One region of the Labilibaculum manganireducens genome, then DNA from elsewhere that is predicted to be linked to it. Evidence: riboswitches for the same ligand, from Rfam matches in the RefSeq annotation. Region 1 holds a riboswitch; each other region holds the start of a gene.

What was found. Region 1 has a riboswitch for cobalamin ahead of ACHZAX_RS10175 (hypothetical protein). Riboswitches for the same ligand answer to the same signal wherever they lie in the genome.
Region 2: it holds a riboswitch for cobalamin, as region 1 does, so the genes downstream of both, ACHZAX_RS09690 (carboxypeptidase-like regulatory domain-containing protein) here and ACHZAX_RS10175 (hypothetical protein) in region 1, are expected to answer to the same signal.
Region 3: it holds a riboswitch for cobalamin, as region 1 does, so the genes downstream of both, ACHZAX_RS07080 (TonB-dependent receptor plug domain-containing protein) here and ACHZAX_RS10175 (hypothetical protein) in region 1, are expected to answer to the same signal.
Region 4: it holds a riboswitch for cobalamin, as region 1 does, so the genes downstream of both, ACHZAX_RS07065 (ABC transporter substrate-binding protein) here and ACHZAX_RS10175 (hypothetical protein) in region 1, are expected to answer to the same signal.

The regions. Positions count from the first base shown of each region.
Region 1 covers NZ_CAXXEE010000003.1:2,634,255-2,637,420, forward strand. Annotated here, with positions in the region: gene cobJ (precorrin-3B C(17)-methyltransferase) at 1-661, opposite strand, end outside; gene cobI (precorrin-2 C(20)-methyltransferase) at 668-1,381, opposite strand; gene ACHZAX_RS10175 (hypothetical protein) at 1,472-1,702, opposite strand; cobalamin riboswitch at 1,734-1,934, opposite strand; gene ACHZAX_RS10180 (AMP-binding protein) at 2,160-3,166, opposite strand, start outside.
Region 2 covers NZ_CAXXEE010000003.1:2,518,865-2,522,030, forward strand. Annotated here, with positions in the region: gene ACHZAX_RS09685 (TonB-dependent receptor) at 1-1,215, opposite strand, end outside; gene ACHZAX_RS09690 (carboxypeptidase-like regulatory domain-containing protein) at 1,218-1,415, opposite strand; cobalamin riboswitch at 1,551-1,763, opposite strand; cobalamin riboswitch at 2,069-2,253, shown strand; gene ACHZAX_RS09695 (hypothetical protein) at 2,382-2,522, shown strand; gene ACHZAX_RS09700 (putative transporter) at 2,797-3,166, shown strand, end outside.
Region 3 covers NZ_CAXXEE010000003.1:1,836,746-1,839,911, reverse strand. Annotated here, with positions in the region: gene ACHZAX_RS07080 (TonB-dependent receptor plug domain-containing protein) at 1-1,527, opposite strand, end outside; cobalamin riboswitch at 1,693-1,899, opposite strand; gene ACHZAX_RS07075 (ABC transporter ATP-binding protein) at 1,990-3,024, opposite strand; gene ACHZAX_RS07070 (iron ABC transporter permease) at 3,035-3,166, opposite strand, start outside.
Region 4 covers NZ_CAXXEE010000003.1:1,833,485-1,836,650, reverse strand. Annotated here, with positions in the region: gene ACHZAX_RS07070 (iron ABC transporter permease) at 1-829, opposite strand, end outside; gene ACHZAX_RS07065 (ABC transporter substrate-binding protein) at 837-2,018, opposite strand; cobalamin riboswitch at 2,107-2,312, opposite strand; gene ACHZAX_RS07060 (TIM barrel protein) at 2,467-3,166, opposite strand, start outside.

The DNA of each region.
Region 1 (3,166 bases):
CTGCCATTTCAGGATCAAAATCGCGTAGGTTTGTCAAGGTAATTTGTTCCTCGGCACGAGCCACCTGGCGTACAACAGCAACTGGTGTAGTATCTTCTCTCTCCTCTAAAAACAGTTCGCGTAAGCGATACAATTGCCAATATCTTTTATTGCTTTTGGGATTGTAAATTGCAGTTACGAAATCGCCCATAGCAGCTGCCTTTATTCTCTTCTCGATCAAAGCATAACTGGTGAGTAAATCCGACAAGGAAAGAATCACCAAATCGTGACTTAACGGTGCGCCCAATTTTGCAGCCGCAGCCTGAAAAGCAGAAATCCCAGGTATAACTTTTAGCTCTACTTTCGATTGTGTTTTCTCAGCCATCTCGAAAACAAGCGATGCCATTCCGTAAATACCGGCATCGCCAGAGCTGATCACAACAACATCTTTCCCTGTTTCAGCCAATTCAAATGCCTTTTCGGCGCGCTGCACTTCCTGACGCATTCCCGTATCCATGCATTCTGTTCCTTCTTTCAGAAATGATTCTATGAACTGAAAATAATATTTGTATCCAATCACCACATCGGCTTCTCTTATTGCATCTATTGCAGGATTTAAAAACAGATCCGGACTTCCTGGTCCAAGGCCTGCAACGGTTATTTTTCCTAATCTATTTGGCATGATATATTATTTATTTCCGTAAAAAATTAAAATGGCGAAGTATGGAATCTTCCTGTCCTTCAAACTTTCCATATCGGTGCAGGTAAACTGCTTTTGAGTTCCTAAATATTCACCGTAAAAGAACTTCAGATCACTATTTTGAATGAACACTTTAATCCAATCACGAACCATTGATAACTTCATCAAAACGACAGTTTGGTTCTGCTCCAGCAAAGATTTCAGTTCCTCTTCATTCTCTATGTCCGGAGCTATTAATAATTTATCGTTCTGAGTTGCCAATGCCAGTTTTCCTGCTGATCCTCCCAAAATAAAAGCCGGAACTCCCGGAATCATCTCAAAATCGACACTATTCTTCCTGAAATCTTCAAGTAAATAGGAAAATGTGCTGAAAAATGAAATATCTCCTTCGCTCACCACTGCTACCTGTTTGCCTTCCTTAACATCCTTCTGCACTTTCCGAAACAAATCTGCATATGCTTTTTCGGCCGCCGATCGATCCTTGCTCATCGGCACTGTAATGGGCACAAACTTGTTCTCTTCTACATCCAGTTGTTTCAAAATCACCAATGAAAAACTATCCTGATTCCCTTTTGATGATTGCGTTGCCGGATAGTAAATCTTCTCTGATTTCTTCAAACAGTTCAAAGCTTTCACCGTAATTAACTCAGGGTCTCCCGGACCTAAGGCCACTCCAAACACTTTACCTCTTTCACTTATCATGTTATCTTATTTTTAAAGCATTCAAACGGATGTTTGCCTTTAATTTATAGTACATCAATTCTAACCTGTTGCGAACAACAAGCTGAATTATTAAATTGTATTAATTGGGAATAGAAACTGACTCCAAAAATTAATTTTTTGCAAATGGCATTTTTCAACCATCACTTCTTTAATTGATTGGAAATTCAACCAGTTCGTTTTATCAAAAAACGAGATGAACAGAGAGCCATCTTGCACTGATTTAAAATTGGAAAATTGGTTCCGCAATAATGAACCACGCATAATATGCCATGTAGGCACACATTTAGTAATTTTCTTCATAATCTTACTTTTAGTCCCGAAAGTGTCGATTAAACAAAATTGCTTTTAGGCAGGTTTTCTGACTTTCTCCCTCTTGTTGCGCCTTCCCATATCTTCCATAAGATACAGTGGCATCATGCAACCGAGTTTGGTATAGAGATTACAGCTGCGGGTACAGTTCCGGACTCAAACCGGATTCCCTCTTTAATATTACATCAAGTGATATGATATTGCCAAATCGCGAAACAAATGTATCAATATTAATTCAAGATACTAACAATCTATTTTATGAATGTAAAAAACCAAAGCAAATCATCCACCATTAAACACTGATTATCATCTAAATAACAATTACAGTAAGATCTTATTTCTGTCTAAAAACATAAAGAACAAGAAATTTTCAGATCATAAAAAAAACACCCCAAATGTTAGGTGTAACATTTGGGGTGAAATTTATTCTTAATAGTCTTTTTTGTTTCTAATGATATAAAAACCGCTTTATTTTATGCGTTGCCGTTTTTTGAAATGGGTCAATTTGGGCGATCACTAACTGAACCTGCGAAAATTTATTTACACGTGAATTCACATAAACCTGTAATTCCTTCATTAACTCATCAACAGTGTCATCGACATAATTCCCCACCTCTTTTTTAAGATGTTGATATTGCTGTTCCAATTCCTCATAATTAAAATGAACCATTGCAACCAATTTTCCTTTCTGTTCAATAACTACAGACTCTATTACATGTTTAAAGTTATTGATTACCGATTCTATTTCTTCCGGATAAATGTTTTCTCCGCTTGATCCAACAATCATATTTTTCAATCGACCTTCGATATATAAATAATTGTCTTTATCCATTTTTGCCAAGTCGCCGGTTTTAAACCAGCCATCTTCTGTTAAAACCTCCTTGGTTTTTTCCGGCTCTTTATAGTAACCCATCATCACATTATCACCCTTTGCCCATACTTCTCCAATTTGAGTAACAGGATCAGGATTATTGATTTTCAGCTCAACTCCGACTAAAGCAGGCCCTGTAGATTGAAATTTAGTAATTGCGGGACCACATCCTGCAATTAATGGTGCCGTTTCAGTTAATCCATAACCAATAGCATAGGGAAACTTTGCTTCACGCAAAAACAGTTCAACCTTAGAGTTCAATTTAGCTCCGCCGATACCAAAAAAAGTTAATTTACCACCAAAGGTTTCCATTAATTTTTTTCCGGCAATTGCGTTCAGCTTCTTGCGGAAAAACGGAATTTTATATAAATATTTGGTAATGGCTTTCCCATTAATCGACGGTAAAATTTTACTCCTGTAAATCTTCTCGATAATCAATGGAACCGAAAACATGATGGTTGGCCGCACTTCTTTAAATGCTGACAATAACAATGAAGGCACGGGAGCTTTTCCTAAATAATAGATACAGGAACCGGCAATCATAGGAATCACATATCCCAAAGTATTTTCATAGGTGTGCGACA
Region 2 (3,166 bases), 120 kb from region 1:
GAGGTTCTTAATTAGTTTGATCTCATCCTGAGCAAATGCAGAAAGGGTATAAGCATCTTCTTTGGCATTTACCAACCGACCTTCCGATTTCAGGCTTTCGTTTACGTATTCGCCACCCAATGTAAATTGATGCGTCTTTTTTAGACTAAAAACGTATTTTAGATTTACATCTTCGCGTTTTTGATCCGTATTAAGAACTTTTTCTCTTATTGAATGAAGGGTTTTCCCTGATTTTGAAGATATATCATTCTGATTGTACTTGTAATAGTATTTAAATTGATCAGAATTAAAATCTAAAGCGATGTAGTCCTTCTTATTAATTAGGTACTTGGCTCCTGCCGAATAAGAAAAATCGTTGTAGTAATAACCATATTTTTTTACTGTAATTGGCTGCAATACATCTTTCTCGTATTTCGATCCCATTGCATATACGCTTAGTTTATTGGTTGCGGCAAAATCAAAGCGCTGACTGATGGCGTAATCCTCGAAGGCATTCACTTGTTTAGCATCTGTAACAACAAGTACATCATCCGATGGATCATCATTATCCATATCATCGTCAATTTCGAACTTGCTTAGCTGCCACCCGTCCGATTCCTTTCTTGAATAAGTTGTAAGAGATGAAAAACGTCCTAAATTCAAACCTACTTTGTTGAAGTACTGTCTGTTTCCATGTTCACTTAATCGGGAATTGCTTTCAGCGTAGATTTTTCGTTTCGATTTTTTGGTTATCACATTAATTACACCTGCAATGGCTTCCGATCCATACAATGATGAAGATGCACCTTTAACCACTTCAATTCGTTCAATATTATCAGGATTAATGCGGTTGATGTCATTCTGGCCTCCAACATCTCCGTACATTCTTTTTCCATCAACAAGTACCAAAATGTAATCATTGCTTAATCCGTTTAACTGCATAAAAGCCCCCATACTGCCCGGACTAAAATCAAATGATGGACTAATTCCAGTCATTAAATCATCAAATCCCGATGCCGAAACAGCCTTCACCATCTTGCTGCTGATTAGTTCGGTTTGAACGGGAGCACTTTTTAAATGATGCGGTGTACCGGTACCTGTAACTACCACTTCGCCCAATTCTCTCTCGGATTTATTCAACTGAAAATCAAGAGCATTTGCTCCTTCCTTAATTTCTATAATTTCTTTTTTTCTTCCATATCCCGAATAGGAAACAACAATTTCGTACTCTCCCACCTTTAAGTTTCGAAACGAATAATACCATCGCTGTTGGTAGCGGCTCCTATGGTTGTTCCATGGAAATAAACGTTGGCACCAATTAAAGGATTTGTCCCGTCCTTTTCTGTGACTGCTCCGGACAATGTCCCCACTTGAGCAACTAAACTCTGACTTACCAATATAAAAAGGCCAATCAGAATGTAATTTTTAAACTGCATGATCGTTTTGTTTTTTAAATTTTAAAACATCACATCTTGCTGCCAAATGTTTACACAAACAAAGAAATTGGAATAATAAATACTGAACACGCGCGTAAGTTCAATACATATACTTCGATTCCCGGAAGCAAAATGTTCTTTAGTTACGACTTGGCAGGTCTCCTGACTTATCTCAGTTTTTACAGCCTTCCCCCCATTTCTGAGAGTGGCTTGCGGTGTAAAAACCATATTTTGCACATGGCAAAATGAGATTTACAGTAGCGGGTACTGTTCCGGATTTTCACCGGATTCCCTTTTCATTCCCTCAGACGATAGCCTGAGCAGAACACCAAAATCGATGCAAATGTATTATATATATTTAAGATATCGCATTCGGGGCAAACAAACCAGAAGTGTTTCACAGCATAGATATGCAAGTTAACGCGAATAAGTAACACAGCCTACAGCTCCCATTACAAGCCAATTAAGGCTTTAATATTTTAATCAACATCCCAGAGAATCAAGTTAACTTCAGCAATTGATTACTTGTAAAATCCATACCTCTGTAAACGATCAGTTTCTTTACTTCTCTCCTTTTTATGTCCGTAAAATCAAATTGATTCAACTTAAAGGAAATTTAAATTTGTTTTTTAGATACTTTTTTTAATAACTTTGCTTCCGAAAATAATTAAGATACCCCGTAAAAAGGGTTTAATAGGGAATCACGTTAAAATCGTGAGCTGACGCGCAACTGTAATTCCAATACAGTTTGCAACATCAAGCCACTGTTCCAATATCAGGAATGGGAAGGCGTTGCAAATGGAAAAGCCAGGAGACCTGTCTTATTTAATTAGATTGATGCTTTCGCGACATAAAGCTAAAAATCAGGACTCGCTGGTGAATTAAAAGTTCCTTTTTAATTTTATTATTCCTGTTTTTTATTGATTGACGCAAAGCATACAGTTTTACCATTTAAAATGTATTGTTATGCAAAAAGTAAGCAGCACTCCTCGCGAAATGGAGAAAGCAGTAAAGACCGAACACAACATGTATTTTGGCTTTGCAACTAATTATTCCGGAAAAAATATTCACTTCCCATTTCAAAAAGTTTATAAGATTCCTTATTGATTCCTGACTAGCCTCTAAATCAATAAAATTGAGCCGGCACTTTCATTTGCCAATTCATAATATCCTGACTTCGTATCAAGATAGATGGGAGTTCCGGCTCTTTTCATATGATTATAATTTGTTTTTAAGTTGCCATATGGAACTTACCATGCTGAGATAATCATCTCTCTGTGTGTCAAAATCGCTTTGACATGGACGTTTCATATCCCTTTATTTCTCACTAAAAAATGATCTTCTTCTGAGATCATATCGTTTAAAACACCAATAATTCAACATGAACATTATAGAACTATTAACTACACCAGGAACAGCATCTACAATTGTCATCATTTGTTTGGCCGCTGTTTTAGGTATTCTATTTGGAAAACTATCGTTTCTCAGAATTAAACTTGGCATTGCAGGCATACTGTTTTCCGGTCTGTTAATTGGGCATTTGGGTGCTGCAACCGATGCTCACGTATTGCACTTCATTAAAGAGTTTGGCTTAATTCTATTTGTGTATTCAATTGGTTTAGAGGTAGGTCCCCGCTTTATCACTTCGCTTAAAAATAATGGATTAAAGATTAACCTGCTCGCTTCAGGAATTGTTATTTCAGGTTTCTTTATTGCAGTTACCATAAAATTTATTTTCGATGTTCCCACTT
Region 3 (3,166 bases), 800 kb from region 1:
AGTAAAATCGAAATTAAAGCCTTTCCCAAAATTCTTATATTCAAATCCAGCATCAAAAGTATTACTTTGCTCATCCTTCAAATTTGGATTTCCCTTTGTGGTTCCATATGCGGTGGTATACAATCCTGCCTTTTGAAAAGCATCAGGAGCATAAAATGCATTTCCCCAACTGGAATGAACCGCTAATCCTTTAAGAAGTTCATATTTTACACCCACATTTTGTGTAAATACATTGTATTCCTCTGTACTTGCTTCATTCCCTAATAAATCGTCCGCTTCCAATTTCAGTTTCACCAAATCATATCTTGCCCCTATGGCAATATTCAATTTTCCATTTAAAGTATTTGTATTTATCTGACCAAAAATGCCGGTCGATACATTTTTATATTTTGGAGTAGAAGGAGCTGTAACATCACCCAAAGTATTCCAATTATTGCTTTCGGAAACATCGTTTTTATTGTCGATGCCAAAAGCAATAGAGTGCTCTCCTACTTTAAAGGCATCCTGAAGAATAAAGCCGTAATTTTTATGAATACTCTCGGTATCACCATAAACTGAATTGAAAGTGGTTGTTTCCTCTTTGCTGTGAAAAGGAGATAAACTTAGCTTATGATTTCCTATTTTTCCCAGTACGTCAGCACTTGTTGTATACTTATTCATATCTTTTGAATCCATACCATACACATGCCAAAAAGAACCTGGTGTTTCAACATCATTGGCAATAAACACCGACTGATGAATATTAATCTTCCAGTTTTCATCTAAAATGAAGCCTAAACGTGCACTTGCATTCTGTCTTTCAAATTGCGAGTGCTCCATCCTCTTGCCGTAGGTCGTTGGATCCAATATTGTTTCAGCATCGCTTTTACCAAAGAAATTCTTTTTCCCAATTTTATAATCCTTTCCTTGTTTTTGGTAATTGCAGCTTACATCAAAATCCATTGATTCAGACAAAGCACCACCGGCACTTAAACTACCCGTATACGTTTCGAAGCTTCCGTAAGAAATACTTGCATTTCCGGTAATACTTTGCGTACTCTCTTTGGTAACAATATTGATTACTCCAGCCATAGCCGAAGAACCATATTGTGCTGAGAAAGGGCCTTTTAAAATTTCAACCCGTTCTACATTCGACATATCTATTGTTGCAATATTGGTAGTTCCTGCAGGTTTGCCATCAATTAAAATCACATTGTATTTGTTTGATGTAGATGGTGCAAAACCTCTCATACTTACAGCTGAAGAAATTCCTGGATATTGAATAATATCAACACCGGTAGTCTTTTTTAGCAACTCACCCATATCAACTGCAGGAGTCGCTTCAATCATTCTTCTTGTAACCACCTCAACCTTTTGAGGAAGATCCTTCATTTTTGCATTTACACGTGATGCGTTAATCTTAACTTCTGATAAATTCAGGTGTCTCACTGCCGTTGTATCTTTGGCAGGATTTGGAATCTCATCAGCTTTTACTGCAGAATTTAATAATGACAGCAATGCAAAAGCCGTTAAAAATGTTCTTTTCATGTCTTTTAAGAATAAATGAAAATAAGTTTAACTAATGCAATGCAGACAGGGAGCTAAAAGAAAATTTCACAACATGACATAAAGAACCGGTCATGGCAGATCAATCCTTGTATCAATGTTCGATAAAGTTTTCGTTCACTTGCTCTTTTTCCCGAAAGCAATGACTTAAAATTGATTGCAAAGGCAGGTCTTCTGACTTGTTCTACTTTTTGAGGCCTTCCCATTCCAAAATTGGAACAGTGGCACAGGACTTTCAAAAAGCTCTTTTTAGAACTTACAGCTACGGGTATAGTCTCGGATTTTCACCGAATTCCCTTTTCATTTCATTCCTGAATAATGAGGAATAAAATACCGAATGCGACGCAAATGTATGTAAAATATTATTCTGAGAAATCTAATTTTAGAAATTTATTTGGCAGTATTTCAGGAGACTCTATAAATGAATAAAATACAGATTTAAAATTAATCGAAAACAAGAAAAGTTCGGAGATAAGCCAGCAGTTCCTGAATGCTCCGACATTTTTTCACCTCTCCATTTCGATGAATTTCCCATTCCATAGTATCTTCGAGCAATTTCACAGAACAATTACCGGCTTCTTCGCAAGTAACCTGATAACCTTCGCGGGACAATGCCCTTTGTGTCCAGAACCCCATTACATCATTACCCAAAACCTGAATGATCTGTTTTTTCTGGTAATTCATAATGAAATTTCCTGTCTTACGATCAAAGATGAATGATTTATTATGAAATGTCTCTTCGATGCTTCCATTCAAAACCAAATCCTCAGGAGCACCAACTTTAATCGTCTGCCCCCGTGCCATCAGCCAAATAACATCTGCAGCCTGAAGTGCTAAATCCAATTCGTGGGTAGAAAGTAAAATGGCCTTATTGGTTTCCCGGGCCAAACGATGCAACAACCGCATGATGTCAACACGGTTTGGCAAATCCAAATGCGCAGTAGGTTCATCGAGCATAATTAACGGCGTATCCTGTGCCAAAGCCTTGGCGATCATCACCCGCTGCCGTTCCCCATCGCTCAACTGATTGATGAAATGATCGGCATAATGCAATAAACCGACTTGTTCCAATGCCCCTTTAATTTTATCGTTATCCTCTTCCGATAAACGTCCCATCCATGAAGTATAAGGATGCCGGCCCAAAGAAACGATATGGTAAACGGTGAGGTTTCCCACATTAATCCGCTCAGTTAAAACGATACTTAGCAATTGAGCAATCTCTTTAAAATTCCGATCACGAATAGGAATTCCTTCTACCAAGGTATATCCCGCCAAGGGCGATTGAATACCGGCAATGGTTCTCATAAGAGTCGATTTACCCGCTCCGTTCGGACCCAAAAGACAGACCATTTCGCCCCGCCTGATTGTCAGGTTGATATCTGAAAGCAAGCATAGCTGTTCCTTCTTCCCTTGTTTGTATCCAATGGAAAGATCCTGAGTTACCAGTATGTCTTTTTGTACTTCTTTAATTTCACTCATAACCCAATTCTTACCCGGCAAAAGAAGCCTTCACATTTCTACTACGCATAATCACCCAAATTACAACCGGCCCTCCAAACAATGCTGTTACCGAATTAATTGGTAATGTATTCTGATTCCCCGGTATTTGAGAAATAATGTC
Region 4 (3,166 bases), 800 kb from region 1:
CAGCAACACCAACAAAAGCAATAGGGCCAGTAAATGCGGTTAATGTTCCGGCAATTAATGCCGTACTAATAATAACGGCTATACGAGTCTTATTAACTGATATTCCAACTCCCCGCGCATAATTCTCGCCCAACAAAAGTGCGTCCAATGGTTTTATCAGAAAAAAAGCAATGATCAAACCACTAAAAACAATGGGTACCATTACTTTCATTTCGGTCCATGTAACACCTGCCAAGCTGCCAAAAGTCCATACGATAAAACTTTGTATTTGCTCCGGATCGCTAAAATATTGCAGAATATTTACCACAGCACCGGTAATACTTCCAAACATGATTCCGATAATCAGCAGTGAAACACTATCTGATATTTTAAGAGAGGCCAAAGCAACCAGCATGAATACCAATGATGCACCAACAACAGCTGCAACCACCAATGCCCAACTACCTAAAAAAGCCGAAATAACTCCAAAAGCAACCGGCATTAAAGCTGATGCCATTACCATTAAAGCAACTCCCAAACTTGCCCCGGAACTAATTCCCAAAACGTAAGGTCCGGCCAATGGATTTCTGAAAAGTGTCTGCATCATTAAGCCTGTAACCGATAATCCGGCTCCAACAAAAATGGCAGTTAAAGCTTTCGGTAAACGAAAATTTAAAATGATGTAGTTCCATGAGTTTTTCACATCAGCACCATATAGTATTGCAAACACCTTTTTAAAAGGAATATTTACACTTCCGAATATCAAATCCAACAGGAAAACGCCACAAATGAGAAGGAACAGTATCCCAAATACGAGCGAAAACAATCTTCCATTTTTATTCAACAGCATAGCTCTCCTATTTCAATTGTTGATAGTAATACAGTTCATAATTTGGCAGCAATTCGGGATGTAAAATCTTAATCACATCTTTAAACACAACATCGGGTTGCATTACACCTGACTCAAACCAATCGTTGGCGCCGCTATCTTTCATTCTTTTGGTAGAACAAAAAACATGAGCTGTTTTATATGATCGAAATAAGGTGTAACGCTCATCCATATTTTTCATATCCTCCAAAGTTCTGCATTGTCCGGGGCCAAACCAAATATCTGCTTCTCCCTGCTTATCGAAAACAACCTCAAAACTTAATGGCATACTGCCACTGGTGCTATCAGAAAACCAACAATAATCTGCCTTTCCGTCGCGAAGGAATTGCGCTAAGTAGCTTTGTCCGCCAGGCATATACCAAATGCCTTTAAAATTATAGCCCGAAAGAATGCTTGGTTTACTCTCCACATTTTCCACCAACTTTTTCAAATCATTGTATCTCTTTTCTACAGCATTAAAATGTTTTTCAGCCTCGGCCTCCTCATTAAAAAAAGCTGCAATAAATTTTGCCCATTCAGCACGTGCCAAGGGAGAAGTTTCCATCCACTCTATATTATAAGCAACCGGCAAACCTGCTTTCATTAATTTAGTTTCCTTGTCGGTGATGTTCATAAAACCGGCAACCATTACCAATTCAGGATCCAGCTCAACAATTTTCTCGAAATTCAGACTTTCCGAATGACCTACTGCTTGTATCGTTCCATTCTGAGCCTTTTTATCCAACTCCTCATCGTAAATACGATCGCGCAAAGAAACTGCAACAATTCGATCCTGAACGTTTAAGAACTTTAAAATTCCGATTTGAGTACTCGATAGCGCGGCAATACTCCTTACAGGAACCTCTACCAACAAACCATCAGCAGGGACCTGAATATCCATTTTTTCCCCACGATTCTTCAAATAATATTTTTGGAAAATTTTGCCTTCGTTCCAAGGATCCCAAACAATCAATTCTTTTAAGCCATTGGCAAGAAGTTTAATTTGAAAGCCTTTGGCGTACTTTAATTGAGATTGATGATAAAAAGATGAATCGACAGCTGAATTATCAGCTTGTTTTTCTTTCTTTTTTGGATCGCCGGATTGACAGGAAACAGTACCCAATAACAGAATCAGGAGTAATGCCCAACAGCTTGATTTTAATAAATTCATTTTCTTCCACAATAATTGTGGGGATAGCAGACAAGAAAATACAATTACTACAATTATACCTTCGTTACTCAGTTCCCCGAAGTTACGAAACAGTTCAATTTATTAGGCAGGTCTTCTGGCTTTACCCAATTCTAACGCCTTCCCATGCAAAACTACATTCACATAGTGGCTGATTTGTCAGAACTTATCAATGAAAAATCATTGAGGGCTTACAGCTGCGGGGACAGCTCCGGTATTGCACCGGATTCCCATTTTAATTCTCAAAAGAGAGAAACCCAATTCCTGCAAATCTATGGAATATTTCGGAAAAAGAAGAGGTTTTAAAAAAGCAATCAGGAATAACTGTCGTACAAAAACAAAAAGACTGAATCGTATTGAACGAAACAGTCTTTATTATAAGGTGCAGAAATGTGGAAAATACAATTTAAAGCCACCTCGTTGTATTTCACTAACGTAAAGCATTCATCTGAACATCCAGTTTCTCTGAATATTCCTTGATATCCTTTGTAATGAATTCATGAATTACAGTTTCAGGTTCAATCTCATAAATTATTTCTTTTACACGCTTACTCGTAAATGGTAAATGCTGATCAATCTGCAAAACATGATTACGTGCTGTAGTATATTTCTCTGTATGATTTAAGTCTGACCATCCTGTTGGTAAACCATTCATAACCTGTTTCGTTTGATATTCTCCTGATAAACTCAAATTCAAATGCAGACTCTTAATTTTCGCCTGAATATCTTTCGACAATCGTGATATCCGATCCAAAACAAAATCAATGGCCTCATCCTCACATCTCAATGCAATATTCGTATTCATTAAATGTCCCGTATCCAAAAGTAGATTCCAATTTGAAAAATCCAATCGGGATGCAAAATCATCGGCCTCAGCCGGAAACAAAAAATCCAGACCCGGCCACCACAAATTCTCGATGGCTAATGTAACCGGAGGCTCTCCATCACCAAATTCCTGAGCCGTTCTGTTCAGCATTTCTGCTAACTCCTTCATTACCTCAGTGCTTTTATAGTTAAAATCCCGCGTAAAAGCGTGTTCCAATTCTACATGTGCTGCGTGTATAACAGCATGAGATGGTTGAAAATGTGCTGCGTATTCCCACAATTTCTTCTGAGAAGTAATCATTTCT